One region of the Streptomyces sp. NPDC058632 genome, then DNA from elsewhere that is predicted to be linked to it. Evidence: predicted binding sites of a transcription regulator. Region 1 holds the regulator's gene; the other holds the start of a gene.
What was found. Region 1 encodes HspR, which represses chaperone genes until heat shock. Its sites were predicted from a motif close to TTGAGNNNNNNNNNCTCAA; they were not measured.

Region 1 (14,455 bases):
ACGTCTGGAAGCGGACCGATGAGTGGATCGACTTTCCGTGGTCCGTGCAGCCGCCCGTCGTCAGGCGGGCCGGGCAGGTTCTCGACGCGTAGAGCTGCGGAAGGAGGAAGGGGGCCCCCGGCCGGGAGCCCCCTTCCTCGTGTGCTGCTCGCTGCTACAGCGTGCCCAGCTTGATCAGTGACAGCAGGGCCAGGAGCTGGATCGCCGAGGCGCCCAGGGCCTTCGGCCAGGGGAGGTCGTGGGAGCGGCTGACCATCAGGGTGAGGAGCGCGCCGCCCGCGACCCAGGTGGCCCAGCCGACGATCTGGACGAACGTGGCGTCGCCGCTCGCGAACATCGCCAGGATCAGGCGCGGGGCGTCCGTGAGGGACGCGATCAGCATGGACAGGCCGACCGTGGGCTGCCAGTTCCCGTTGCCGCCGAGCTGGCGGGCCAGGGAGTGGGTGACCACGCCCAGGATGAGGAAGCTGATCACCATCGCCACGGCCGTCATCAGGACGATCGGTATGGCGTTGGTGATGGTGGCGTTGATCGCCTCCTCACGGGCGCCGTCGAAGCCGAAGACCGCGAGGAGGCCGTAGAGGAAGGTCACGACGAGGGCGGGGCCCCACACCGTGTAGTCGCGCATCTGCAGGAAGGTCCGGTCGGGGGCGGTGACGATGCCCTTGAGCAGGTCCTTCCAGCGCAGCCGGGGCCCCACCGGACCCGGCAGGGGGGCCGCGTCGCCGTGGTAGTGGTCGTCGCTGACCTGGAAGGCCTGGGTGTGGCCCGGGTTGTTGGCCGCGTAGGGGTCGTGCGGGGCATGGGGGGAGTGCGGGGCGTGGGCGCCGGGAGGGTAGGCGCCGCCGTCGCCGAAGTATTCGGGCTCACCGTGTCCGCCGCCGCGCCCGGGGCCGTGCGGGCCGCCGTAGCCGCCGCCCGGTCCGCCCGGGCCGCGGTTCATCTGCGGCCAGCCGCCCCCGTTGCCGCCGCCACCGCCGCCATTGCCACCACCGCCGTTGCCGCCTCTGCCGTGGGGCGGCTGCTGGGGCGGGTACGGCTGAGGCGCCTGCGGGGAGCCGTACGACGGCCCCGGCGGCGTCTGCTGTCCGTACGGGGGGTGTTGCGGTCGCGCGTGAGGAGCGCCGTTGTTGTCCCGGCCGCGTCCGATCCTGAATCCAGCCACGTTGTCGAACGTACCTGGTCCCGGCGGGCCGTGTGCCGGGCCCGGGGTTTCGGGCCCGGCTTTGCGGCCGAGCTGTGACATCCCCTAAGGGGGAGTCAGCTCCGCTCTCCGTCCTGCGTAGGGGTGCGGTCCTACGCAGGACGGACCGGCCGCCGGCTGGCGGGACCGGCCGGTGGGGCGGCGTCAGCCGTTGATGTGGAAGCCGAACAGCGGGGTGCCGGCCGAGGAGATGCCGGCGGAGGTCAGGCCGATGCCGCGTCCGGCGGGGTCGATCTTCGTGCCGTCGGAGTCGAAGACGACGGCGTAACCGTCGCTCGCGTTCTCCCAGGGGAGACCGACCGTGAGGTCGGCCTTTCCGTCGCCGGTGACGTCGGAGAGGAGGACCTCGCCGCCGAAGCCGTCGCCCTCCTCGCCGCCGCCGGGGACGCCGGGGGTGTTCTGTTCCAGGGCCTGGGAGCCGGTCTCGCGGAGGCCGCCGCTCCAGCCGTAGATCACGGAGACCATGCCGGCGTCCTTGACCCCGTGCAGGTCCTCGCCCGGCGCGCCGACGACGAGGTCGTCGTGGCCGTCACCGTTGATGTCGCCGAGGGAGACCTCGTGGCCGAAGCTGTCTCCGGTCTCGTTGCTGCCGGGGACGCCCGCCGTGTTCTGGTTGATGGTCTCGGCGGCGCCTTCGGGGCCGCCCGCCGTCCCGTAGACGATCTCGACGGCTCCGCCCTTGGCGACGCCCGCGCTGTTCGTGCCGGCGTCCCAGCCGTTGCCGATGACGATGTCGCCGCGGCCGTCGCCGTCCACGTCGCCGATGTCGGAGATGATCCCGGCGGGCAGCTTCTGCGCGCCCGACGTCGTCACACCGGAGGAGGAGCCGGGCAGCCAGTAGTTGGCGTTGTACGAGTACTCGCCGTCGCTGTCACCCTCGTAGCCGTCCACGACCAGGTCGGTACGGCCGTCGGCGTCGATGTCGCCCGGGGTGAGGTTGAAGATGTCCAGGCCCGGCACCTTGAGGATGGGGGCCGTGACGCTGTAGCGGCCTCCGGTGGAGCCCGACTTGGTGAAGCCGCCGCGGTAGATGTCGACCTTGTTGATGTCGGACGCGATCGCGAGGTCGTCCCGGCCGTCGCCGTTGTAGTCGCCGGCCGCGACCACCTGGCCGAACCAGTCGTGGGTGGAGCGGGTCGGGTCGGAGACCGTGGTGCCGCCGGACAGGCCGCCGGCGCCGCCCCACAGGATGACCACGGTGCCGCCGTCGGTGTCCGAGCCCGCGTCCTCGCCCGGCGCGCCCACGGCCAGGTCGGCGTAGCCGTCGCCGTTGTAGTCGCCGGGTGCGGTGTGGGCGCCGAACTGGTCGCCCGTCTCGGCGGCGCCCGGGACGCCGGCGCTGTTCTGGCTGAGGGTCTGGATCTTCTTGGCGCCGGCGCCGCCCGGGGAGCCGTACAGGATGGTGACGACCCCGGCCTTGGACTTGCCGTTGACGGAGGCGAGGGGGGCGGTGACGGCGACGTCCCGGTAGCCGTCGCCGTTGAAGTCGCTGTCGAGGCCCGGGGCGGCGGCCGCGGGTCCGGCCGTGGCGACGAGCAGACCGCCGGTGAGCGCGGCCGCGGTGGCGGTCGCCAGAGTGATGCTGAGCTTCTTGCGCATGGGTCTCCTGCCCTGTGCGGGACGGCCGCCGGCTGCGGCGTCCCGTGCTGATGCGGTGATTCACCCGTACTCGTCCTGGATGGGGCACGAGTTCACCGGGCGGTCACTGGGTGATCACCCGGTGATCACCGCCAAGGAGACCGGCGAGGGGCGGGGAGGGTTGTACGTGGACATGGCGAATGTGGGGGACGGATGTGCGGCGGGTGCCGACGGGCGTGAGGTCGTCGTCCCGTACCACGCGGCTGTGCCCGGGACGGATGCCCGGGACGGACGCCCGGGACGACGACAGCGCCCCGCCGCCGGCCGGAGCCGGGACGGGGCGCTGGAGGAGGGGCCGGGCCGGTTACTTCACCGGCTCGGGTTCCGGGGTGTTCTCGCTCTCCGCCTCACCGGCGGGGTCGAGCGGCGTCTTGACGGACTCCAGCAGCAGCTGGGCGACGTCGACGACCTGGATGGACTCCTTGGCCTTGCCGTCGTTCTTCTTGCCGTTGACCGAGTCGGTCAGCATGACGAGGCAGAACGGGCAGGCGGTGGAGACGATGTCGGGGTTCAGGGCGAGGGCCTCGTCGACGCGTTCGTCGTTGATGCGCTTGCCGATCCGCTCCTCCATCCACATCCGCGCGCCGCCGGCGCCGCAGCAGAAGCCGCGTTCCTTGTGGCGGTGCATCTCCTCGTTGCGCAGGCCCGGGACGTTGGCGATGATCTCGCGCGGAGGCGTGTAGATCTTGTTGTGCCGGCCCAGGTAGCACGGGTCGTGGTAGGTGATGAGGCCCTCGACCGGGGTGACCGGGATCAGCTTGCCCTCGTCGATCAGGTGCTGGAGCAGCTGGGTGTGGTGGATGACCTCGTAGTCGCCGCCGAGCTGCGGGTACTCGTTGCCGAGGGTGTTGAGGCAGTGCGGGCAGGTGGCGACGATCTTCTTCGCCGCCTTCGGCTTCTTCGTCTCCTCGGTGACGTTGCCGTCGTCGTCCGTCTCCTCGCCGAAGGCCATGTTCAGCGACATGACGTTCTCCATGCCGAGCTCCTGGAACAGGGGCTCGTTGCCGAGGCGGCGGGCGGAGTCACCGGTGCACTTCTCGTCGCCGCCCATGATCGCGAACTTGACGCCCGCGATGTGCAGCAGCTCGGCGAAGGCCTTGGTGGTCTTCTTGGCGCGGTCCTCGAGGGCGCCGGCGCAGCCGACCCAGTACAGGTACTCGACCTCGGACAGGTCCTCGATGTCCCTGCCGACGACCGGGATCTCGAAGTCGACCTCCTTGGTCCACTCCAGGCGCTGCTTCTTGGCCAGGCCCCAGGGGTTGCCCTTCTTCTCCAGGTTCTTGAGCATCGTGCCCGCCTCGGACGGGAAGGAGCTCTCGATCATCACCTGGTAGCGGCGCATGTCGACGATGTGGTCGACGTGCTCGATGTCGACCGGGCACTGCTCGACGCAGGCGCCGCAGGTGGTGCAGGACCACAGGACGTCGGGGTCGATGACCCCGCCCGCGGCGAAGCCGCTGTCGGACGCGGCTTCGAGGGTGCCGATGAGCGGCCGCTCGGCCTCGGCCAGTGCCGCGGCGGGCACGTCCTTCAGCTGCTCCTCGCTCGCCTTCTCCTCGCCCTCCATGCTCTTGCCGCCGCCGGCCAGCAGGTAGGGGGCCTTGGCGTGCGCGTGGTCGCGCAGCGACATGATCAGCAGCTTGGGGGAGAGCGGCTTGCCGGTGTTCCAGGCGGGGCACTGCGACTGGCAGCGGCCGCACTCGGTGCAGGTGGAGAAGTCCAGCAGGCCCTTCCAGGAGAACTGCTCGACCTGGGAGACGCCGAAGACGTCGTCGTCGCCGGGGTCGGTGAAGTCGATCGGCCTGCCGCCCGACGTCATCGGCTGCAGGGCGCCGAGGGCGGTGCCGCCGTCGGCCTCGCGCTTGAACCAGATGTTCGGGAAGGCGAGGAAGCGGTGCCAGGCCACACCCATGTTGGTGTTGAGCGAGACCACGATCATCCACACGAACGAGGTCCCGATCTTGATCATGGCGACCAGGTAGACCAGGTTCTGCAGCGTCTCGACGGACAGGCCGTCGAAGGCCATGACCAGCGGGTACGAGGCGAAGTACGCCGCCTCGTAGCCGTCCACGTGGTGCAGGGCGCCCTCGAGGCCGCGCAGCACGTAGATGGCGAGGCCGATGGTGAGGATGACGTACTCGACGAAGTACGCCTGACCCGACTTGGAGCCGGCGAAGCGGGACTTGCGGCCCGGGCGCGACGGCAGGCTCAGCAGCCGGATGACGATGAGCACGGCGATGCCGAGCACGGTCATCACACCGATGAACTCGATGTACATCTCGAACGGCAGGAAGCCGCCGATGACCGGCAGCACCCAGTCGGCCTGGAAGAGCTGGCCGAAGGCCTGGGCGAGGGTGGGCGGCAGCGTCAGGAAGCCGACGGCCACGAACCAGTGGGCGATGCCGACGATGCCCCACCGGTTCATGCGCGTGTGGCCGAGGAACTCCTTCGCCAGGGTCACACTGCGCTGGTAGGGATTGTCGGTCCGGGTACCGGCCGGGACCGGCTGGCCCAGCTTGAAGTACCGGACGAACTGGCCGATCGCGCGTGCGAGCAGGGCAACGCCGATCACGGTCAGGACCAGCGACACGATGATCGCGGCGAGTTGCATGGGGGCTCCTCGGGCCTGCGAGGGTTTCGTCGGGGGCTCCTGCCACGGGATTCCCGACATTACTAAGCGGTAACTTATGCAGTCCGTCCGAGACTACCCCCAACCCCAGCCGCACTGTAGCCGGGCACGGGGTGATCTGAGTCGCTGAGGCTTGCCTTGGCAGGCGTTCCGGATGCGGCCGTGTGACGACCTTCAAAGCGGGGCATACGCCACTAACCTATATCTCTGACGCACACGTGCGTCCGCATGCCCCTGCGGCGGCGGCCCGCGGGCCGCCGCCGGTGCCGCCGGTACCGCCGCGGCCTCTGCCGTGCTGCCGTCGGGGCCGCCCCGGGTGACGCCGACGACCCTCGCTCCCGGGGGTGGCTCCCGCCTCGCTTGCCCGCGGAGCTTCGCGGAACCGCAGGTCGGCGCCTGGTTGCGCGTAAGGACCGGATAAGAGTTGAGTCCGGACGACTCAGCTCTGTTGACCCCGCGCCGGACGTCAGGCATGCTTGAGTCTGTTCCACTCAAGTCAGTTGGAGGAATCGAAATGGCACGTGCGGTCGGCATCGACCTGGGCACGACTAACTCCGTCGTCAGCGTTCTGGAAGGCGGTGAGCCCACCGTCATCACCAACGCCGAGGGCGCCAGGACCACGCCTTCCGTCGTCGCCTTCGCGAAGAACGGCGAGGTGCTGGTCGGTGAGGTGGCCAAGCGTCAGGCCGTGACCAACGTCGACAGGACCATCCGGTCGGTCAAGCGCCACATGGGCACCGACTGGAAGATCAACCTGGACGGCAAGGACTTCAACCCGCAGCAGATGAGCGCCTTCGTGCTCCAGAAGCTGAAGCGGGACGCCGAGGCGTACCTGGGCGAGAAGGTGACCGACGCGGTCATCACCGTCCCGGCGTACTTCAACGACGCGGAGCGCCAGGCGACCAAGGAGGCCGGCGAGATCGCGGGCCTGAACGTGCTGCGCATCGTCAACGAGCCGACGGCCGCCGCCCTGGCGTACGGCCTCGACAAGGACGAGCAGGTCATCCTGGTCTTCGACCTCGGTGGCGGTACGTTCGACGTCTCGCTGCTCGAGATCGGCGACGGCGTCGTCGAGGTGAAGGCCACCAACGGCGACAACAACCTCGGTGGTGACGACTGGGACCAGCGCGTCGTCGACTACCTGGTCAAGCAGTTCCAGTCCGGGCACGGCGTGGACCTGGGCAAGGACAAGATGGCGCTCCAGCGCCTCCGTGAGGCCGCCGAGAAGGCCAAGATCGAGCTGTCCTCGTCCACCGAGACCACGATCAACCTGCCCTACATCACCGCCTCCGCCGAGGGCCCCCTGCACCTCGACGAGAAGCTGACCCGCGCCCAGTTCCAGCAGCTGACCGCGGACCTGCTGGAGCGCTGCAAGACGCCGTTCCACAACGTGGTCAAGGACGCCGGTATCGCGCTGTCCGAGATCGACCACGTCGTTCTCGTCGGTGGCTCCACCCGTATGCCCGCCGTCGCCCAGCTCGTCAAGGAGCTGACCGGCGGCAAGGAGGCCAACAAGGGTGTGAACCCGGACGAGGTCGTCGCCATCGGCGCCTCGCTCCAGGCCGGTGTCCTCAAGGGCGAGGTCAAGGACGTCCTGCTGCTCGACGTCACCCCGCTGTCCCTCGGTATCGAGACCAAGGGCGGCATCATGACCAAGCTGATCGAGCGCAACACCACGATCCCGACGAAGCGCTCCGAGATCTTCACCACGGCCGAGGACAACCAGCCGTCGGTGCAGATCCAGGTCTACCAGGGCGAGCGCGAGATCGCGGCGTACAACAAGAAGCTCGGAATGTTCGAGCTGACCGGTCTGCCGCCGGCGCCGCGCGGCGTCCCGCAGATCGAGGTCTCCTTCGACATCGACGCCAACGGCATCATGCACGTCACGGCGAAGGACCTCGGCACCGGGAAGGAGCAGAAGATGACCGTCACCGGCGGCTCCTCGCTCCCGAAGGACGAGGTCGACCGCATGCGTGAGGAGGCCGAGCGGTACGCGGAGGAGGACCACCAGCGCCGTGAGGCCGCCGAGTCCCGCAACCAGGGCGAGCAGCTCGTCTACCAGACGGAGAAGTTCCTCGCCGACAACGAGGACAAGGTCCCCGGTGAGATCAAGACCGAGGTCGAGTCGGCCGTCGCCGAGCTGAAGGAGAAGCTCAAGGGCGAGGACACCGCCGAGATCCGCACCGCCACCGAGAAGGTCGCGGCCGTCTCCCAGAAGCTGGGCCAGGCCATGTACGCCGACGCGCAGGCCTCCCAGGCCGCGGGCGGCGCTGCCGGGGCCGACGCGGGTGCCGGCGGGGCCAAGGCGGACGACGACGTGGTCGACGCCGAGATCGTGGACGACGAACGTAAGGACGGTGCGGCGTGACCGAGGAGACCCCGGGCTTCGACGAACAGTCGCAGCAGCCCGACGTCCCCTCAGGCGTTCCGGCCGATGACGCCGAGCCGAAGGCCGCCGACCCCTCCACGGAGGAGGCGGCGGCCCCGGCCGGGGACTCGGGTCCCGATGCGGGTCTGGTGGCCCAGCTGGACCAGGTGCGTTCGGCGCTCGGTGAGCGCACCGCGGACCTCCAGCGGCTCCAGGCCGAGTACCAGAACTACCGCCGCCGGGTCGAGCGCGACCGGATCGCGGTCAAGGAGCTCGCCTCGGTGAACCTCATGACCGACTTCCTGCCCGTGCTCGACGACATCGGCCGCGCGCGGGAGCACGGCGAGCTGGTCGGCGGGTTCAAGTCCGTCGCCGAGTCGCTGGAGGCGACCGTGGCGAAGCTGGGCCTGCAGACGTTCGGCAAGGAGGGCGAGCCCTTCGACCCGACGATCCACGAGGCCCTGATGCACTCCTACGCCCCGGACGTCACGGAGACGACGTGCGTGGCGATCCTGCAGCCCGGGTACCGCATCGGCGAGCGCACCATCCGCCCCGCGCGGGTGGCCGTAGCCGAGCCGCAGCCGGGTGCCCAGCCGGGCAAGCCGGCCGAGGAGGGCGCCGAGGCGGCGGCGGACGAAAAGGAGACCGGTGGCCCCCAGGAGGGCTGACGCCCCGGCCGGCGCGAGCACGCCGGCGCGGGCGGGCACGACGGGCAGGGCAGGCAGGCCGGGGACGGCCTGCAGGGCGGGAGAGGAGGGACGTCGGGGATGAGTACCAAGGACTTCATCGAGAAGGACTACTACAAGGTTCTCGGCGTCCCCCAGGACGCCACCGAGGCCGAGATCAAGAAGGCGTACCGGAAGCTCGCCCGCGAGTACCACCCGGACGCCAACAAGGGCAACGCCAAGGCGGAGGAGCGGTTCAAGGAGATCTCCGAGGCGAACGACATCCTCGGCGACCCCAAGAAGCGCAAGGAGTACGACGAGGCCCGCTCGCTCTTCGGCAGCGGTGGTTTCCGCGCGGGGCCGGGGGCGGGCGGTGCCGGGTCGTTCAACTTCGACCTGGGTGACCTCTTCGGGGGCGGCCAGGGCGGTGGTCAGGCCGGCGGTCAGGCCGGCGCCGGTGGCTTCGGCGGCGGGATCGGTGACGTCTTCGGCGGCCTGTTCAACCGCGGCGGCGGCGGCGCGGGCGGCACGCGCACCCAGCCCCGGCGCGGCCAGGACATCGAGTCCGAGGTCACCCTGAGCTTCACCGAGGCGATCGAGGGGGCGACGGTCCCGCTGCGGATGTCCTCCCAGCAGGCCTGCAAGGCCTGTTCGGGCACCGGCGACAAGAACGGCACACCGCGCGTGTGCCCGACCTGCGTCGGTACCGGGCAGGTCGCCCGGGGCAGCGGCGGCGGGTTCTCGCTCACCGACCCGTGCCCGGACTGCAAGGGCCGCGGGCTGATCGCGGAGAGCCCCTGCGACATCTGCAAGGGCAGCGGCCGGGCCAAGTCCTCGCGGACGATGCAGGTGCGCATCCCCGCGGGGGTCAGCGACGGCCAGCGGATCCGGCTGCGCGGCAAGGGCGCTCCGGGCGAGCGCGGCGGCCCGGCGGGCGACCTCTACGTGGTCGTGCACGTGGGCAGCCACCCGGTGTTCGGCCGTAAGGACGACAATCTCACCGTCACCGTCCCGGTCACCTATCCGGAGGCGGCGCTCGGCGGTGAGATCCGCGTCCCGACGCTCGGCGGTCCGCCGGTCACGCTGAAGCTCCCCCCGGGGACACCCAACGGGCGGACCATGCGGGCCCGGGGCAAGGGAGCGGTCCGCAAGGACGGTTCGCGCGGTGATCTGCTGGTCACCGTCGAGGTGAGTGTTCCCAAGGACCTTCCGGGGAAGGCTCGTGACGCACTGGAGGCGTATCGCGAGGCGACCGCGGACGACGACCCGCGGGCGGAGCTGTTCCAGGCCGCGAAGGGAGCTTGAGGGCGATGGACGGTCGTCGACGCAATCCGTACGAACTGACGCAGGAAACCCCGGTCTACGTCATTTCGGTGGCGGCCCAGCTCTCCGGGCTGCACCCGCAGACGCTGCGTCAGTACGACCGTCTGGGGCTCGTCTCCCCGGACCGCACCGCCGGCCGGGGCCGCCGCTACTCGGCCCGTGACATCGAGCTGCTCCGCCAGGTGCAGCAGCTGTCGCAGACCGAGGGCATCAACCTGGCCGGCATCAAGCGCATCATCGAACTGGAGAACCAGGTCGCCGCGCTCCAGGCCCGGGTGGCGGACCTGGAGGGCGCGCTGGACGGCGCGGCTGCGACCATGCGCCAGCGCGAGGCGGCGGTGCACGCGTCGTACCGCCGGGACCTGGTGCCGTACCAGGAGGTGCAGCAGACCAGCGCGCTGGTGGTGTGGCGGCCCAAGCGCCAGCAGCAGCCCGACTGACGGCAGGCGCCGACCGCCCTCGTTCGGGTGGTCGGCCGGGTGGCGTGAAAGCGTCGGTCCGGTGCGGGCGGCGCTGTGACGGAAACGGCCCCGTGTGAAGGCTGCGATATGACGGAGAAGTTCCGTTTGACGCAAAAGTGAAGTGTCGCGTGAGGCCCGGAGGTTCGTCCGAACCCCCGGGCCTCACCTGCGCGTGGACGACTGATGGCCCGTCACTTCTTCGTTCGTGCGCCCCGGCGTACGCCCCGCGCACGGCTGTGAGCAGCACGTGTATGCGTGTGTAGGGGTTATGTGCGAGTCTTTCGCCGAGCCCACACGACTTCAGCGCACGGTGCTGTGTTCATCTCGTTAAGTAGTTGGTCTTGACGCCAGTGGTCGCTGGAGCGTTGGCTTTTCAGTCACATGGGCCGCAATGTTGTGCCCACGTCCAAAACGTACTGAAGTGAGCTCCCGCATGCGTCGTATCGCCATATCAGTCGCCGCCGCCTCGATGTCCGTCGTGCTTGCCGGTTGCGGCGTACTCAACGCGACGGGGAGCAGTGACGGAGCGAGCCCCACCAAGGGGAACGACGTCACCATCGGGCTCCTGCTGCCGGAGAAGGCCAACACCCGGTACGAGCAGTTCGACTACCCCATCTTCAAGAAGAAGGTGGAGGAGCTCACCAGTGACAAGGGCAAGGTGGACTACGCCAACGCCGAGGCGGACCCGGGCAAGCAGTCGAGCCAGATGCAGCAGATGATCGAGGACGGGGTCGACGTCATCGTGCTGGACGCGGTCGACGCGCACGCCATCGCCGAGGACGTGACGAAGGCCAAGGACGCGGGCATCCCCGTCATCGCCTACGACCGGCTGGCCGAGGGCCCGATCGACGCGTACATCTCCTTCGACAACGAGCTGGTCGGCGAGGTCCAGGGCCGTTCCCTGCTGGAGGCGCTCGGCGGCGACGGCGGGATCACCAGCAAGGTCGTCATGATGAACGGCTCGCCGACCGACCCGAACGCCAAGCAGTTCAAGGCGGGGGCGATGTCCGAGCTCAAGGGCGCGGTGACCATCGCCAAGTCCTACGACACCAAGGACTGGAAGCCGGAGAACGCCGAGGCCAACATGGCCGAGGCGATCGCCGAGATCGGTGCGGACGAGATCGCCGCGGTCTACTCCGCCAACGACGGCATGGCGGGCGGCATCGTCAAGGCCCTGGAGGCGGCCGGCGTGACCGACCTGCCCCCGATCACCGGCCAGGACGCCGAACTCGCCGCGGTGCAGCGGATCCTCCTGGGCGACCAGTTCATGAGCGTGTACAAGTCCTACCCGACCGAGGCGGACAACGCCGCGGAGATCGCGGTGGCGCGGGTCCAGGGCAAGAGCATCCAGTTCGACGCGCTGACCGACGAGCGGGTCGACAGCCCCACCCACAAGGACATTCCGGCGCAGCTCGTGCCCGTGGTCGCCCTGACCAAGGAGAACATCGCGGACACGGTCGTCGCCGACGAGATCTACAAGCTGTCGGACATCTGCACGGCCGCCTACAAGGAGGCGTGCGACGAGGCCGGGTTGCGGTAGCCCTCGACCGTCCTGCCGGGGAGCGCGGATCGCCGCGCTCCCCGGCAGTGTTGTTCCCCGACGCGTCTCCGGGCCCCCGCCCCGGCTTCCCGCCCTCTCCGCGCCCCGCGTTCCCCGCCGTGCGCACGCCGCTCCGACACCGCTCACCCGGGCCTGTCCTCCGCCAGTTTGTTGCAATGTGACGAGGCGAGGCCCGGAGATAGACGGTCATACCGGTGGTTTCCGGCGGTCACGGCGACGGGAGCCGTGTTGCGGAGCCGGGTGGGTCCGCGCATAGTGGCGCATCGGAAAGTGGCTGAACCGGGGGTGGGACGGGCAATGGCCGGGCGCGGGACGGGCGAGCACCCACACGGTGCTGACCGACTGTGCGACGCCGGGGATCGCGTGTATTCCCGGGCCGTACGGCGCGGGCGGGTGCCGCGCCGGGACGCGGAGCCGGTGCCCTGCCTCCTGGACCTGGCCCTGCTGCACCCGGACCCCGACGACATGGACTGGCTGGTGCCGACTGCCCCGCAGGAGGTCATGACCCGGCTGCTGCGGGGGATGTACGACGAGGTCAGCGCGAGCCATCGGCGGGTGGGTTCGGCCGTCGAGGCCTTCGAGTGGTACGTCGGCCTCGACCGCGGGGCGCAGTCGCCGCAGGCCTCTGCCGCCTCGGCCGGGGAGGGGCCGGCGATCCGGGTGCTGGACGGTGTGGCCCGTATCCAGGCCGCGATGGACAAGGCGACGCAGGCGTGCACCACCGAGGTGCTGACGGTCCAGCCCGGCGGCATCCGGCGTGAGGCGGAGCTGTCGGAGGGCTTGCACCGGGCGACGGCGCTGCGCGGGCGCGGGGTGCGGATGCGGGACCTCTACACGCATGTGGCCCGGCACGGCCAGGGGCTGCACACGTACCTGGAGCTGATGGGTGACGCGGTGGAGGCGCGGACGCTGGACGAGGTGACCGAGCGGCTGATCCTCTTCGATCGCACGGTCGCCTTCATCCCCGCCAACGCCGAGCGCTCGATGGCGTTGGAGCTGCGGCATCCGGCGCTGGTGGAGTACCTGAGCACGGTCTTCGAGCGGCTGTGGCGGCTCGCCCTCCCACTGGCCGCCCCGCTTCCCGACACCGGCATCGAGGGCATCTCGCACCGGGAGCGGTCCATCGCGGCGCTGCTGGCGGAGGGCCACCAGGACGCGGTGATCGCGGAGCGGCTGGGGATCAGCGTGCGCACCTGCCGGGCCCACATCGCCCGGCTGTCGGAGACGCTGGGCGCGGCCAGCCGCACTCAGCTGGGCGTCAGGATCGCCCAGGCGGGCCTGGACGGTCCGCCTGGTGCGGCGGCGGCACCCGTCAGGATTCGTGCTCGAGGATCCCCGACTGGGCGATGAGGTAGCCCAGTTGGGCGCGGCTGCCACTGCCGAGGGCGGAGGCCAGCTTGGCTATGTGGGCGCGGCAGGTGCGGACGTTCATCCCCAGGCGCCGGGCGATGGCCTCGTCGACGTGGCCCTCCACGAGGAGTTTGGCGATGGAGTGCTGGATGTCCGTGAGGCCGTCCGAGGCCGGTTCGTACGGGGCGCCCATACTCAGGGGGACCGCGCGGGTCCACATGAACTCGAAGACCTTGATCAGGTAGCGGACGAGGCCGGGGTGGCGCAGTTCCAGGGCGACCTGACGGTCGTCGCGGGTGGGGATGAAGGCCACGGTCTCGTCGCAGATGATGAGCCGCTCCACGAGCTCGTCGATGGTGCGGTACTCCACCCTGCCGGTGCCGAACCGTGCCACGTACGCCAGCGTCTCGGGGCTGTGGCGGGCGGTGTGCTGGTAGAGGGTCCGGATGCGCACCCCGCGCTCGGTCAGCTGCTGGTCGCGCTCCAGCCCTTGGGCGAGGGTGTGTTCCAGCCGACGGCCGCCCGGCTGGACGGTGAGCATCTCGGACCGGCACTGCGCGGTGGCAAGATCGAGGGCGGCGTTTATCCGGTCGAGGCCCTCCAGCACCGTGATCGAGTGGGTGGTCATCGTCGCCTGGGCGCTGAGGGCCATGAACGGTTCGAAGGCGTCGGCCAGTTCGATCGACATCCGCCTGCGCTCGGTGATCTCCCGTTCCAGCGGGTTGAGCCGGTGGGCCAGGGCCACCGCAGGGGAGAGGGGGCGCAGCCAGGTGGGGTCGTCCGGGTCGGGGTGCAGCAGGGCGAGCTCCATCAGGCAGGGAGCGGGCTCCACGTCCGTGCGGGCGATGCGGCCCGCGCGCAGGGCGTCGGCGTAGAGGCGGCTGCCGGCCTCGCACAGTTCGGTGACCGCATGGGGATGTGCCTCATTAGTCCGATTCATTATCAAATCTCCACCCCACAGGGTCCTGAACATGCAGGAACATGATGCACCGATTGTGTGGCCATGACGTGCCCGAATGAGCCATCGTCGTACCTGACGGGGGAAAAGGGTGATCTTCGAGTGAGGACGAAGCCGACTATGCGCAAGAGAACGCTTCGCTCGGTGCTTGTCGCCGCATTCTCCGCCGTCGTGGCCTTCGGGGCGCTGAGTGGCCTGGCCGGCACGAAGGGTGACGTGCGGGCGGACGGCGACCGGGGACCGGCGGTGAGTGCCCAGTCCGTGGCCGAGGGCGACAGCAGTTGGGGTGTGGTCACTC
Region 2 (15,119 bases), on a different contig from region 1:
TCTTCGCCGGAGCGCTGCAGGTGCGGGCCTCACGGATCACCGAGGGGATGAAGCTGGCGGCGGCCGAGGCGCTGGCGGCCGTGGTCGGAGACGATCTCGCCCCCGACTACGTCATCCCGTCCCCGTTCGACGAGCGGGTCGCGCCGGCGGTGACCGCGGCGGTCGCCGCGGCGGCCCGCGCGGAGGGCGTCGCCCGCCGCTGAGGCGCGCGAAGGTGTGTCGGCCCCGTCCACGGGTGGACGGGGCCGATTCGCTTGTGTGGTCCGAAGCGCGGTGGCAAGAAGGCGTGTCTCACAGCGACGTCTTGTTCCGTCAGGAGGACGGGCGACCTATCGTCAAGGTCATGTTCGCTGTCTACGCCGCCCGAATCGACCGTGACCAGCCGCTTTCCGGTCTGGAGCTGGGGGAGCGTCCGGCTCCCGAGGCCCGCCCCGGCTGGAGCACCGTGACCGTGAAGGCCGCCTCCCTCAATCACCATGACCTGTGGTCCCTGCGGGGCGTCGGCCTCCCGGAGGAGCGGCTGCCGATGATCCTCGGCTGCGACGCCGCCGGGATCGACGAGGACGGCAACGAGGTCGTCCTGCACTCCGTGATCGGACAGACCGGCCACGGGGTGGGCCCGGGGGAGCCCCGGTCGATCCTGACGGAGCGCTACCCCGGCACGTTCGCCGAGCAGGTCGCCGTGCCCACCTGGAACGTCCTGCCCAAGCCGAAGGAACTGTCCTTCGAGGAGGCGGCCTGCCTGCCCACGGCCTGGCTGACCGCGTACCGGATGCTGTTCACCAACGCCGGGGTGCGGCCCGGCGACTCCGTACTGGTGCAGGGCGCCGGCGGAGGCGTCGCCACCGCCGCGATCGTGCTCGGCAGGGCCGCGGGGCTGCGGGTGTTCGCCACCAGCCGCGACGAGGCGAAGCGGAAGCGGGCCCTGGAACTGGGCGCCGTGGAGGCGCTGGAACCCGGGGCGCGGCTGCCGCAGCGGGTCGACGCGGTCATCGAGACGGTGGGGGCCGCCACCTGGTCCCACTCGGTGAAGTCGCTGCGGCCCGGCGGCACGCTGGTGATCTCCGGCGCCACCAGCGGCGACCGGCCCTCGCACGCCGAGCTGACCCGGATCTTCTTCCTGGAGCTCAAGGTCGTCGGGTCGACGATGGGCAGCAAGGACGAACTGGAGGACCTGCTCGCCTTCTGCGCCGCCGCCGGTGTGCGCCCCGTCATCGACGAGGTGCTGCCCATGGACCGGGCCCGGGAGGGGTTCGAGCGGATGGAGACGGGCGGGCAGTTCGGAAAGATCGTGCTCACCGGTCCGTAGCCGCGTAGGGACACAGCGCCCATCCCTGCGGCCTCTCGCGGGGGGTGTTCACGGCCGGCCCGGCTTCCGGGCCGGCCGCCCGCTTGTCAACCAGGGTTGACGCACGGTCTGTTGTCAACGTATGTTGACGGCATGACTGAGGCAACCGATCTTGCCGAGCGGGCGGGTGACCGTGATCCGCGGGTCGGCCTGCGGGCCGTCGCCGCGCTGCGCAGGCTGCTGGAGCAGTTGGAGGCCGTGCAGGTGCGCAACGCGCGCAACCACGGCTGGTCGTGGCAGGAGATCGCCAACGAGCTCGGAGTGAGCAGGCAGGCCGTGCACAAGAAGTACGGGAGGCATTGATGTTCGAACGGTTCACGAAGGATGCCCGCGCCGTGGTGAAGGGGGCGGTCGAGCAGGCCGAGGAGGCGGGAGCGCGGCACGTCGGTGCCGACCATCTGCTGCTGGCCCTGATCGACCGGGAGGGCAGCCGGGGCTCGTTCGCGCTGGCCGCTCTCGGACTCGCCGAGCGACGGGATTCGGTGCGGGCCGCGGTGGAGGAGGCGCGACGGAGGGCCGGGCTGACCCAGGCCGAGACGGACGCGCTGGCCGGGCTCGGCATCGATGTCACGGAGATCGTCGCCAGGGTGGAGGACGTGCACGGCCCCGGAGCCATGTCCCGCGACGGGAGGAGCGTCGGCCGGTGGCGCTCGGGGCGCCGGCCCTTCACCCGGGAGGCCAAGGACGCCCTGGTGGGCGCCCTGCGTTTCGCCACCGACCGTCACGATCGCCACATCGGCGACGAACACCTCCTGCTGGCCCTGACCGTCCACCCAGGTGTTCCGGCGGAAGTCCTCGCGGATCACGGCGTCACGTACGAGTCCCTGGCGAGGGTCCTGTACGGCGACGGGGAGGCCAAGGCGGGCTGAGCACCGTGGGAGCCGGGCGGCCGGACGCGTAGGCCGGTCAGGGGCGGGACTTGGCCGAGACGGACGCCCGGTCGGGTTCCGGCCGTCCGTCAGGGTGCCTGCTCGGGCTCTGTCGTGGACGGGTGGTGGCGGGCGGACAGGCGTCGCGGAGCCGGTCAGGGGACGCCGGGGCCAGGGATCGCGCGGTGCGGGTCGCGTCATGGTTGTCGTCCCGCGGACCATCCCCGGGGTGCGCACCTGCGTGACGGTCGAGAGGGCCGGGTTATGTGCGGTCGCGGGCCGAGCGGGACCGGGCGGGCCTGCCCCGGGGCCCTCGTCAGGGCTTCGGGGTGTGCAGGAGGGCTCCGATCCGGGCTGCGGCCGTGGACAGGTGGTGGCGGGCTTCGCGGAGCTGGTCCGGGGTGATGCCGTGGTCGCGGGTCGCGTCGCGGATGTCGTCCCGGAAGCGGTCCAGCAGGCGGTCCAGGTCGCGCGCGGGGTCACCGGCGGAGTCCGTGGCGTCCTCGTGCGCCCAGGACGGGGTGTAGTCGGCGGGGAAGTCCTCCGGTGTCCGGGAGTACGACGGGCCGGGAGCCGGGGCGCCGCTCTCCGCGCCGGTACGGCCGAAGCCGAAGTCCTTGCCGAACTCGCCCACCTCCTTGACCAGCTCACCCAGGCCCTCGCGCAGGCCCGTCGGCCAGTCGCCCCGTGAGAAGTGGTCCTGCACCTGCTCCTGGACCCGCCGGGCGATGCGCTGCACCTCCTCCTGGGCCTGGGCGGCGGCCCGCTCCTGGGCCTCCTTGGCCTGACGGCGGGCACGCTGCGCCTCGTCGCGGGCGCGGCGGCTCTCGTCCTTCGCGCGTCGGGCCTGTTCCTTCCACTCCTGCTTGGCGCGGCGCATCTCCTCCTTCGCGGCGCGCCAGGCCTCGTTGTCGCCGAGGCCCGTGAAGTCGCCGCCGGAGGCGGGGCCGGCGCCGGCCCCGTCCGGCGCCTCCGCGTCACGGCCGCCCTTGCGGGCCTGGCCGGCGGCGGCACGCATCTCACGGCGCAGGTCGCCCGCCGCACCGCGGACGTCGGCCCGGATCTCGGCGGCCAGCTCGGCGACCGACTCCCGGATCTCCAGCTCCAGGTCGATCAGCTCGCCGCTGCGGCCGGCCAGTTCGGCACGGCCGGCGTCCGTGATCGAGTACACCTTGCGGCCGCCCTCGGTGGTGTGGGTGACCAGGCCCTCGGCCTCCAGCTTGGCCAGGCGCGGGTAGACCGTGCCCGCCGACGGCGCGTAGAGCCCCTGGAAGCGCTCCTCGAGCAGACGGATCACCTCGTAACCGTGGCGCGGGGCCTCGTCCAGCAGCTTCAGCAGGTAGAGGCGGAGGCGGCCGTGGGCGAAGACGGGGGGCATGTCAGAGCACCTTCTTGTCGGTCGGGCCGTCGGTCGGGCCATCGGCGGGGCCGCCGGGTGTGGCGTCGGAGGAGCCGGGGTCCGGAACGGGGACGGAGCGGTCCCCCGAGTCGTCCCACGGCTCGCCCTCCTCCTCGTGGGGCGGGCGGCGCAGCAGGGCGATGGAGCCGGAGACGGTGGTGGCCCGCAGCTTGCCGGTGCCCGCGCCCAGCCGGCCGGTTATCTTGTGGGCGCCCCACTGGCCGTGCACCCGCAGGCCGTCGAAGGCGTTGGAGACGGCGCCGCTCGCCGTGTTGGCCTCGACCTCGGCATCCGCCGGATCGGGCAGCCGGATCGCGATCTCGCCGGAGACACTGGTCAGCCGGATGTCGGTGGGACCGTCGGCGGCGAGGTCCACGATCATGGAGCCGCTGACCGAGTCCGCCCGCACGGTGGAGCCGGAGCCGTCGACCACGGTGAGGTCGCCGGATACGGAGTTGAACCGGAGGTCACCGGTGACGGACTGGGCCTCGACGTTCCCGGACACCGTGTCCGCGCGGACCGGGCCGGAGAGGGCGACCAGGGTCGCGTCGCCCGTGACGCCCTTCACCACGGACGGTCCCTTGATCCCGGAGACGACGGCACCGGCGCCGACCACCCCCACCTCGACCCGCGTGTGCGCCGGAACGGCCAGGGAGACCACCGCGCTGCGGCGCCAGCCCTTGCGGTCCAGCCACTTGAGGAAGCCCTTCCAGGGCAGGTCCTCGTAGGCCACCGTCAGGACGCCGTCCCGCTGGGTCACCACCAGGGGCGGTCCCTCGACCTCGGAGACCTCCAGCCGGGCGGAACCCTCGTCCGTGCCCACCACGTTCACCGTTCCGTTGACGATGCGGACGTGGAGCTCGGTCACTGGGTCGTCGAAAGCGAGCTTCTCGGACCCCGAGACGGACCTTTCGAACATGGTGGAACCTCCTGGGCCGGCTGCCGGGCTGCCGGATGTCTGAGTGCCGGAGGGCGTAACGGCGCAACGAGGAGTGTGATGCATGGCTGCACGCACACCACGACGCGCCATATCGCGTCTTACGTGATTCACGATATATCGCGGACGGGGAAAGTCAAGGCGCTCGTTCCAGTGAGCGGTCGCCGTGCAAATGAGCGGTCGCCGTGCAAAAGGGGCGAATTGCCCTACGGTATGACCATGTCGACGGAACAATCCCAGGTCGCGGGCCGGGCCCGCCCCGTATCGGGAGCCCTGCTGCTGTGCCGTGCGGAGGCCGGATCCGTCGTCCCCGCCGCCCGGCTGCTGCACGAACGCATGCTGCTCGCCCGAGCCGGCGAGGAGTGGAGCGTGCTCGTTCCCGAGGGCGGGCCCTGGCGGTCCGGCACGGACCCGGTGGACCGGGTGGTCAACGGCTGGGCCATCGCGCTCACCGTCGGTGTCTCCTGGCCGGTGCTGGCCCTGTGGTGGGACGGAGAGCGGGCCGGGCTCACCCTCGCCACCGGCTTCCGCCGTCCGGTCGGCTATGTGTGGCTGGCCGACGGCACACCGGCCGGCATGGAGGAGGCCATGCGCACCTTCGCGGGCCGGCTCGGCCTCGACCCGGTCCTGGACATGCAGGCCCTGAACGAGCTGACCGAGCCGGATTCCGCCGCCGACGCCTCCGCGCGGCTGAGCGGTGTCCTCGCCGTCCTCACCCGCGCGGGCGTATCCCTGCCCCCGGGACTCGCCCCCGGCGAGAACGCCGACGGACTGCTCGAAGCGGCCCGGCTCCAGCCGGACACCCGCCGGATCGAGGCGGACGGGAGCAGCGGGAAGGACGAGGACGGCGGGAAGAGCGCGACGGGCGGGGACGAGCGCAGGGATCGGGCCCAGGCCCAGGAACAGCAGGCCCAGGAACAGCAGAGGGAGTACGGAGCGGGAGCGATGGACCGGCCGGGCGGCACCACCGGCGCCCGGCACCCCGCACCCCGGCACCCCGCACCCCGGCACCCCGCACCCCGGCCCTCCCGCGCGGGCGGTCCGTCGCCCGTACCCGCCGTGCCCGTCCTGGCCCTCGTGCAGATGGCCGCGGGCCTGCCGCTGGCCGTCTGGGGCCTACGGCACCGCAGCGGCGGCTGGATCGTGGCGGGGACGCTCCTGCTCGCCCACGGCACCGTCACGCTGACCACCCACACCCTCACCCACCCACGCGACTGAACCCGCGCGGCCGGGTCCTGCCCTACTCCTCGTCCTCGTCCTCGTCGTCGTCCAGCCGGGCCAGCCAGGTCGCCAGGCGTTCCACCGGCACCTCGAAGTCGGGATTGAGGTCGACGAACGTCCGCAGCTGCTCGGCGAGCCACTCGAAGGTGACCTCCTCCTCGCCGCGCCGCTTCTCCAGTTCCTCGATGCCACGGTCCGTGAAGTACATGGGGACAAGAATATGTGCGCCCACACGGACCGGGCCGCACCCCCACAGTGGGGGTGCGGCCCGGTCACGTACGGCCTACGACCCATGACGGCGTCGCTCAGGAGTCCGTCAGGCGTCGAACACCTCACGCACCAGCTGCTCCTGCTCGGCCTGGTGCCGCTTCGCGGAACCGACCGCCGGGGACGAGCCGTGCGAGCGCGAGATGCGGCGCAGACGCTCGCCGTGCGGGACGTCGGCGCCGACCGCCAGGTCGAGGTGGTCGATCAGGTTGAGCGCGATGAACGGCCAGGCACCCTGGTTCGCCGGCTCCTCCTGGGCCCACAGGTACTTCTCGGCGTTCGGGTACTTCTTGATCTCCGCCTGGAGCTCGGTACCCGGCAGCGGGTACAGGCGCTCGATGCGCAGGATCGCCGTGTCCGTCACGCCGCGCTTCTTCCGCTCGGCCTCGAGGTCGTAGTAGACCTTGCCGGCGCAGAAGACGACCTTCTTGACCGCGGCCGGGTCGACCGAGTCGTCGCCGATGACCGGGCGGAACTGGCCCGTGGTGAACTCCTCCGCCTTCGAGGCCGCGGCCTTCAGGCGCAGCATCGACTTCGGGGTGAAGACGACCAGCGGCTTGTGGTGCGGGTTGTGCACCTGCCACCGCAGGAGGTGGAAGTAGTTCGACGGGAGGGTCGGCATCGCGACCGTCATGTTGTTCTGCGCGCAGAGCTGCAGGAACCGCTCCGGACGGGCCGAGGAGTGGTCCGGGCCCTGACCCTCGTAGCCGTGCGGCAGGAGCAGGGTCACACCGGAGGTCTGGCTCCACTTCTGCTCGGCCGACGAGATGAACTCGTCCACGACCGTCTGCGCGCCGTTGACGAAGTCGCCGAACTGCGCCTCCCACATCACCAGCGCGTCGGGGCGGGCCAGCGAGTAGCCGTACTCGAAGCCCATCGCCGCGTACTCGGAGAGCAGCGAGTTGTAGACGTTGTACCGCGACTGGTCCTCGGACAGGTACAGCAGCGGCGTGAACTCGTCGCCCGTCTCGCGGTCGATGACGACCGCGTGGCGCTGGCCGAAGGTGCCGCGCTGCGAGTCCTGGCCGGACAGCCGGACCGGGACGCCCTCCAGGAGCAGCGAGCCGACCGCGAGGGTCTCGCCCATGCCCCAGTCGATCGTGCCGTCCTCGACCATCGCCGCCCGGCGCTGCAGCTGCGGCAGCAGACGCGGGTGGATGGTGACGTGGTCGGGGATGTTGACCTGCGACTCGGCGATCCGCTTGACGACCTCCGAGGTGACCGCCGTGTTCACGGCCACCGGGAACTGGGCCTGCGGCTCCGAGGGCTCGGCGGCCGTCGGCTGGGCCGCCGCCTCGCGGACCTCGGTGAAGACCTTCTCCAGCTGGCCCTGGTAGTCCTGCAGCGCCTGCTCGGCCTCTTCCAGGGTGATGTCGCCGCGACCGATGAGGGACTCGGTGTACAGCTTGCGCACCGAGCGCTTCTTGTCGATCAGGTCGTACATCAGCGGCTGCGTGAACGCCGGGTTGTCCGACTCGTTGTGACCGCGGCGGCGGTAGCAGATGAGGTCGATCACCACGTCCTTGTTGAACGCCTGGCGGAACTCGAAGGCCAGCCGCGCGACGCGGACCACGGCCTCCGGGTCGTCGCCGTTCACGTGGAAGATCGGGGCCTCGATCATGCGGGCCACGTCCGTCGCGTACATGGAGGAACGCGAGGACTCGGGCGCCGCGGTGAAGCCGACCTGGTTGTTGATGACGACATGGACCGTGCCGCCGGTGCGGTAGCCGCGCAGCTGCGACATGTTCAGGGTCTCGGCCACCACGCCCTGGCCCGCGAAGGCCGCGTCGCCGTGGATCGCCACCGGCAGGACGGTGAAGTCCGTGCCGCCCTTGTTGATGATGTCCTGCTTGGCGCGCGCGACGCCCTCCAGGACCGGGTCCACCGCCTCCAGGTGGGAGGGGTTGGCGACCAGGGAGACCTTGATCTGCTCGCCGTCGAGACCGGTGAAGGTGCCCTCGGCGCCCAGGTGGTACTTCACGTCGCCGGAGCCGTGCATCGACTTCGGGTCGAGGTTGCCCTCGAACTCGCGGAAGATCTGCGCGTACGACTTGCCCACGACGTTGGCCAGCACGTTCAGCCGGCCGCGGTGGGCCATGCCGATGACGACCTCGTCGAGACGGGACTCGGCGGCCGAGTCCAGCACGGCGTCGAGCAGCGGGATGACGGACTCGCCGCCCTCCAGGGAGAAGCGCTTCTGACCGACGTACTTGGTCTGCAGGAAGGTCTCGAAGGCCTCCGCGGCGTTCAGCCGGCGCAGGATGCGCAGCTGCTCCTCGCGCTCCAGGCTGGAGTGCGTGCGCTCCACGCGGTCCTGGATCCACTTGCGCTGCTTCGGGTCCTGGATGTGCATGAACTCGATGCCGGTGGTGCGGCAGTACGAGTCGCGGAGCACGCCGAGGATGCTGCGCAGCTTCATCAGGCTCTTGCCCGAGAAACCGCCGACCGCGAACTCGCGCTCCAGGTCCCACAGGGTGAGCCCGTGCTCGGTGATGTCCAGGTCGGGGTGCTTGCGCTGGCGGTACTCCAGCGGGTCGGTGTCGGCCATGACGTGGCCGCGGACCCGGTAGGAGTGGATCAGCTCGAAGACGCGGGCGGCCTTGGTGACGTCGTCGTCGTGGGACGCGTCGATGTCCTTGAGCCAGCGCACCGGCTCGTAGGGGATGCGCAGCGCCTCGAAGATGTCGTCGTAGAAGCCGTTCTCGCCCAGCAGCAGGTTCGCCACGGCGCGCAGGAACTCGCCGGAGGCGGCGCCCTGGATCACCCGGTGGTCGTAGGTCGACGTGAGCGTCATGACCTTCGAGATGCCGAGCTTGTTCAGGGTGTCCTGGCTGGTGCCCTGGAACTCCGCCGGGTAGTCCATGGAGCCGACGCCCAGGATCACCGACTGGTTCGGCATCAGGCGCGGCACCGAGTGGACGGTGCCGAGGCCGCCGGGGTTGGTCAGCGAGACCGTGACACCCGTGAAGTCGTCCATCGTCAGCTTGTTGTCGCGGGCGCGACGGACGATGTCCTCGTAGGCCTGCCAGAACTCGAAGAAGTTCAGCGTCTCGGCCTTCTTGATGCCCGCGACGACCAGCTGGCGGTCGCCGTTCGGCTTGACCAGGTCGATGGCGAGGCCGAACTTGACGTGCTCCGGCTTCACCAGGGTGGGCTTGCCGTCCACCTTCGCGTAGTGCCAGTTCATCGACGGCATCGCCTTGATGGCCTGGACCATCGCGTAGCCGATGAGGTGCGTGAAGGAGATCTTCCCGCCACGGGCACGCTTGAGGTGGTTGTTGATGACGATGCGGTTGTCGAACAGGAGCTTCACCGGGAGCGCGCGCACGGACGTGGCCGTGGGCACCTCCAGGGAGGCGTCCATGTTCTTCGCGACGGCCGCGGACGGGCCGCGCAGCGTCAGCTGCTCGGGGCCCTGCTTGGCCTCGTCGGCGGGCTTCGCCCGGGAGGCCTGCGACTTCGCGGCGGCCGGCTCGGCGGCGGCAGGCTTGGCGGGGGCCGGAGCGGCCTTCGCCGGAGCGGGTGCCGGGGCCTTCGCGGCCGGCTGGGCAGCCGGCGGCGCGGCGGCGGGCTGCGGGGCAGCGGGTGCCGCGGGCGCGGTGGCGGGCCGGGCCGGGGTGGCCGACGCGGCCGTCCTCGTGCCGGCGGTCCCCGTTGCCGCGTTGTTCACCGGAGCCGGGCCCTGAGGGGCGCCCGGCTTGTAGTCGGCGAAGAAGTCCCACCAGGCCCGGTCGACCGAGTTCGGGTCCTGGAGGTACTGCTGGTAGATCTCGTCGACGAGCCACTCGTTGGCACCGAAGGCCGCGGCAGGGTTCTTGCCCGCTTGGTCGGTGTCGGTCGAGATGCTCGAGTTACTGGGGGACTGTGGCGACACGGCGTCAACCGCCCTCTTCCGCTTCACAAGATGATGGACAGCGGAAATTAAGGCTACGCCTCCCCGACCGAGAAGGTCAGTCCGGGCCCGTTCAACGTCGTGCAAGTCACATCTCAGAGGGTGTTTCGGCGCAGGAAATGGCGGGAAACAAGCGTGGTTCCGCATTGTCGGGGCGCGCCGGGAACGGCTCGGCCGCGACCCGGCGCACTCGTGGCACGGGCCTGCGCCCGAACCTGTGCTGATCACACCTGTCCGTCAGCGCGAACGTACATGGATCTTGTGGCTCCGCTTGGCACCCTACGTCAACCCGACGAGGGGGAGACTCCCGGAAGGGTGATGAGAATGCGACAGCCCCGCTCGGATTCGGCCACCCCGATGCGTCCGCCGTGGAGATCGACGGCCCAGCGGGCGATCGCCAGGCCGAGACCGGTGCCTCCGTCGCTGCCCGGACCGTGCGGCAGATTGACGCTGCCGCGGTTGAACCGCTCGAAGACGCGGTGCCACTCGGTCCGCGGAATGCCGGGCCCCTCGTCCAGGATCTCCAGCTGGAGCGAGTCCGGCTGAGGTCCGGGCCGCGCCTTGACCGTCACCCGGCCGTGCGGCGGGCTGTGCTTGACCGCGTTGTCGATGAGGTTGGCGACGACCTGGTGGATGCGCTCCGGGTCGAGGTGCGCGGTGAGTTCCGGGGGTGAGACGTCGAGGCTCAGATGGACGTCCTTGCGCGTGTGGCCGCCGGAGCCGGTGGTCATGCCCGCGCGAGCGGAGGCGACCATGTTGGCCTCCTTGAGCACGCCGGACAGATACGGCCACACCTCGAACCGCTGCCGCCGCAGCGGAACGACCCCGTTGTCCAGACGGGACAGGTCCAGGAGCGTCTCCACGAGACGCCCCAGCCGCTCGGTCTGCTTCAGTGCCGTACGCATGGTCTCGGGGTCGGCCTCGGTGACGCCGTCGACGATGTTCTCCAGCACCGCGCGCAGACCCGCGATGGGGGTGCGCAGCTCGTGCGAGACGTTGGCCACCAGCTCCTTGCGCTGGTGGTCCTGGGCCTCCAGCTCGTCGGCCATGACGTTGATGGTCTGGGCCAGGTCGCCCAGCTCGTCCCAGCGGTTCTCGCGCACCCGGCGGGTGTAGTCGCCGTGCGAGATGGACCGGGCCACCGCGTTCATGTCGTCCAGTGGCGCGGTGAGGGAGTGCGCCACGAACTGGGTGATGAGCAGGGTGGCGATCATCGAGAAGACCGTGATGAAGCGCAGCTCCGTCTTGGTGTGCACCGCGATCATCGACAGCCCGGTGGTGATCAGCACCGAGATGACGACCAGCGCACCCAGCTTGGTCTTGATGGAGAACGGGCGGACACCGCCCCAGGGACCGGGATCCCCGGGGCCTCTCCGTGCGGCCGGCCCGTCGCTCATGGCGTCGGCGTCTCCAGGGCGTAGCCCACGCCGTGCACGGTACGGATGCGCTCGGCGCCGATCTTCCGGCGCAGCGCCTTGATGTGGCTGTCGACGGTCCGGGTGCCGGAGGCGTCCGCCCAGTCCCAGACCTCGGCCAGCAGCTGCTCACGGGAGAGCACCGCGCGGGGCGTGTTCGCCAGGCACACCAGGAGGTCGAACTCGGTGGGCGTCAGATGGACGTCCTCGCTGCGCACCCGCACCCTGCGCTGCGCGTGGTCGATCTCCAGTTCGCCCAGGCGCATGATGCCGCTGCGCGGGGTGGTGGCCGCCAGGGCCGCCCGCTCCATGCGGCGCAGCAGCACATGCACCCGTGCCGCCAGTTCCCGCATGGAGAACGGCTTGGTCATGTAGTCGTCGGCGCCGACGCCCAGCCCGACCAGCATGTCGGTCTCGTCGTCGCGCGCGGTCAGCATCATCACCGGCACCGGCCGCTGGGCCTGCACGCGCCGGCAGACCTCCAGCCCGTCGAAACCGGGCAGCATGATGTCGAGGATCAGCAGGTCGGGCTGCCAGGCCTCCGCCGTGTCGACGGCGGACGGACCGTCACCCGCCGTCTGCACCAGGAATCCCTCGGCGCGAAGGCGGGTCGCGATGGCGTCCACGATCGTCGCATCGTCCTCGACCACCAGGACCCGGCGCTGTGCGCCCGGGGTGGTCGCCGCCGTGCCGTTGTGGGAGGTGTGTGTCTGCTCCATCGCCCGCCCCTGAAGTGTGCTTTCCGGAATCCGTGGGGTGAATCCGTCTCTGCGCATGACTGCGATTGACGCTTGAATGATCGGCGTCAGTGCAGCAGCGTACGGGGAGTCACCACGGCTTTGCTATCCAGGGCGGACGCCGAGATGCACGACGTCCGGTACGCCCCGGGCAACCGGGATCTCTTCGGTACGCACCTGCCGGAACCCGGCATTCCGCAAGGTTTTCTCGAAATCCGCCGACGGCTGGGCGGACCACACCGCGAGCACCCCGTCCGGTCTCAACACCCTTGCGCAGTCCATGAGTCCGGTGGGGGAGTAGAGCCCTCCGTTGTCCTCGGTGACGGTCCAGTCGGGGCCGTTGTCGATGTCGAGACACAGCGCGTCGAACGTGTCGAACGTCTCATTGACGTACGCCACCAGGTCGTCCTCGACGATTTCCGTGCGCGGGTCGGCGAGGGCGCTCGCGGAGATTTCGGCCAGGGGGCCCGCGCGGTGCCAGTCGATGACGGCGGGTTCGCGCTCCACCACCGTGATGCGGCCCCAGCGGGGAGCGGCGGCGGCGTGCGCGAGTGAGAAACCGACGCCGAGTCCGCCGATGAGGACGTGCGGGTCCTGGCGCGGACCGTGCCCCGCGCGGGTGTCGGCGGCGTCGAGCGCGGCCAGGGCGGCGTCGACCAGCCGGCGCTCCGAGCGGCCGTCGGAGGTGTCCATCAGGAAGCAGCCGTTCGCGATGATCTGCAGCAGACTCCCGTGCCGGCGGAGCGCCACCTCCCCGTACGGGCCCTCGCGGCGGTCCAGGACTTCGGGGACTTCGGGAATGTCGTAGGGGGTGGACATGTGTTCATCCTGGCAGCACTCCCCGTTCGGCGGAGCACCTCCCGCCGTCTCGTGTCGTCACGGCGGATCCGGGCGGTCCCGGCCGGGCTCAGGGGTTCCGGGCGGCACCGACGGCGCCGATCCGTCCCGGGCCGGCGGGTGATCGCTGAGAGCGAACGTGGGCGGGCGCAGTCCGGGAACAATCACAGGCTCAGAAGCATTGAGTCGGCATAGCTCAACTTGAGTGCCGAAGGGGAGATCATGGCTGCTGAGTCCACACCGCTCGCCCTGCCTGTGCTGCCGCTCGACGACGAGGTCGTGCTGCCCGGGATGGTGGTCCCGCTGGACCTGAGCGATTCCGAGGTGCGCGCCGCGGTGGAGGCCGCCCAGGCCGCCGCCACGTCGGAGACCGGAAAGCCCAGGGTCCTGCTGGTGCCACGCATCGACGGGACCTACGCCGCCACCGGCGTCCTGGGCACGGTCGAGCAGGTCGGCAGGCTGGCCGACGGCGACCCGGGCGCCCTGATCCGGGGCCGGGACCGGGTGCGGATCGGCGCCGGCACGACCGGGCCGGGCGCCGCGCTGTGGGTGGAGGGCACCCGGATCGACGAGACCGTGCCGGAGCGGGTGCCCGGCCAGGTGGCCGAGCTGGTCACCGAGTACAAGGCGCTCGCCACCGCCTGGCTGCGCAAGCGCGGCGCCTGGCAGGTCGTCGACCGCGTCCAGGCCATCGACGGCGTCTCCGCACTCGCCGACAACTCCGGTTACTCACCGTTCCTGTCCACCGAACAGAAGCTGGCCCTGCTGGAGACCGCCGATCCGGTGGCCCGGCTGAAGCTCGCCACCCAGCAGCTGCGCGACCACCTCGCCGAGCAGGACGTCGCCGAGTCCATCGCCAAGGACGTCCAGGACGGCGTCGACAAACAGCAGCGCGAGTTCCTGCTGCGCCGTCAGCTGGAAGCCGTACGCAAGGAACTGCGCGAGCTGAACGGTGAGCAGGAGGGCGAGGACTCCGACGACTACCGGAGCCGCGTCGAGGCCGCCGACCTGCCGGAGAAGGTGCGCGAGGCCGCGCTGAAGGAGGTCGACAAGCTGGAGCGCTCCTCCGACCAGTCGCCCGAGGGCTCGTGGATCCGCACCTGGCTCGACACGGTCCTGGAGATGCCGTGGAGCGAGCGCACCGAGGACGCGTACGACATCCAGGGCGCCCGGGCCGTGCTCGACGGCGAGCACGCCGGCCTGACGGACGTGAAGGAGCGCATCACCGAGTACCTGGCGGTGCGCAAGCGGCGTGCCGAGCGCGGACTCGGCGTCGTCGGCGGCCGCCGCGGCGGTGCCGTGCTCGCCCTCGTCGGCCCGCCCGGCGTCGGCAAGACGAGCCTCGGCGAGTCCGTCGCCCACGCGATGGGCCGCAGGTTCGTCCGGGTCGCCCTCGGCGGCGTCCGCGACGAGGCCGAGATCCGCGGCCACCGGCGCACGTACGTCGGCGCGCTGCCCGGCCGGATCGTGCGGGCGATCAAGGAGGCCGGGTCGATGAACCCGGTGGTGCTGCTCGACGAGATCGACAAGGTGGGCTCCGACTTCCGGGGCGACCCGGCCGCCGCCCTCCTCGAAGTGCTGGACCCGGCGCAGAACCACACCTTCCGCGACCACTACCTGGAGGTCGAGCTGGACCTCTCGGACGTCGTCTTCCTCGCCACCGCCAACGTTCTGGAGGCGGTCCCGGAGGCGCTGGCGGACCGGATGGACATCGTCCGCCTGGACGGCTACACCGAGGACGAGAAGGTGGTCATCGCGCGCGACCATCTGCTCCCGCGCCAGCTGGAGCGCGCGGGGCTCGCCACCGACGAGGTCACCCTCGACGACGGCGCGCTGCGCAGGCTGGCCGGCGAGTACACGCGCGAGGCGGGCGTCCGCACCCTGGAGCGGTCCATCGCGCGGCTGCTGCGCAAGGTCGCGGCCCAGCACGAACTGGGCGAGCGGGAGCTGCCGTTCACCGTCATGGACGGTGACCTGCGCGGACTGCTCGGCCGGCCGCGCCACGTGCCCGAGTCCGCCCAGGACCCGGCGGAGCGCCGCACCGCCGTCCCCGGTGTCGCCACCGGGCTCGCGGTGACCGGCGCCGGCGGTGACGTCCTCTACGTGGAGGCGTCCCTGGCCGACCCGGAGACGGGCGCCGCCGGGCTCACCCTGACCGGTCAGCTGGGTGACGTGATGAAGGAGTCGGCGCAGATCG

Region 2: lon (endopeptidase La) is a predicted target of HspR. The motif match lies at 13,104-13,122, and genes of this name have one in related genera.

What each region holds. Positions count from the first base shown of each region.
Region 1 is NZ_JBHXQZ010000037.1:30,778-45,232, reverse strand. Features, by position in the region: gene ACFWVE_RS16450 (phosphoribosyltransferase) at 1-92, shown strand, start outside; gene ACFWVE_RS16445 (Yip1 family protein) at 155-1,246, opposite strand; gene ACFWVE_RS16440 (FG-GAP-like repeat-containing protein) at 1,349-2,803, opposite strand; gene ACFWVE_RS16435 (heterodisulfide reductase-related iron-sulfur binding cluster) at 3,147-5,453, opposite strand; gene dnaK (molecular chaperone DnaK) at 5,986-7,839, shown strand; gene grpE (nucleotide exchange factor GrpE) at 7,836-8,507, shown strand; gene dnaJ (molecular chaperone DnaJ) at 8,607-9,809, shown strand; gene ACFWVE_RS16415 (heat shock protein transcriptional repressor HspR) at 9,815-10,267, shown strand; gene ACFWVE_RS16410 (sugar ABC transporter substrate-binding protein) at 10,722-11,828, shown strand; gene ACFWVE_RS16405 (LuxR C-terminal-related transcriptional regulator) at 12,147-13,199, shown strand; gene ACFWVE_RS16400 (helix-turn-helix transcriptional regulator) at 13,162-14,139, opposite strand; gene ACFWVE_RS16395 (hypothetical protein) at 14,278-14,455, shown strand, end outside.
Region 2 is NZ_JBHXQZ010000042.1:33,881-48,999, forward strand. Features, by position in the region: gene ACFWVE_RS18025 (NADP-dependent malic enzyme) at 1-203, shown strand, start outside; gene ACFWVE_RS18030 (zinc-binding dehydrogenase) at 344-1,309, shown strand; gene ACFWVE_RS18035 (HTH domain-containing protein) at 1,442-1,651, shown strand; gene ACFWVE_RS18040 (Clp protease N-terminal domain-containing protein) at 1,651-2,217, shown strand; gene ACFWVE_RS18045 (PadR family transcriptional regulator) at 2,534-3,595, opposite strand; gene ACFWVE_RS18050 (DUF4097 domain-containing protein) at 3,597-4,535, opposite strand; gene ACFWVE_RS18055 (hypothetical protein) at 4,773-5,771, shown strand; gene ACFWVE_RS18060 (DUF6104 family protein) at 5,794-5,982, opposite strand; gene ACFWVE_RS18065 (multifunctional oxoglutarate decarboxylase/oxoglutarate dehydrogenase thiamine pyrophosphate-binding subunit/dihydrolipoyllysine-residue succinyltransferase subunit) at 6,091-9,915, opposite strand; gene ACFWVE_RS18070 (ATP-binding protein) at 10,218-11,330, opposite strand; gene ACFWVE_RS18075 (response regulator transcription factor) at 11,327-12,067, opposite strand; gene ACFWVE_RS18080 (spermidine synthase) at 12,191-12,904, opposite strand; gene lon (endopeptidase La) at 13,145-15,119, shown strand, end outside.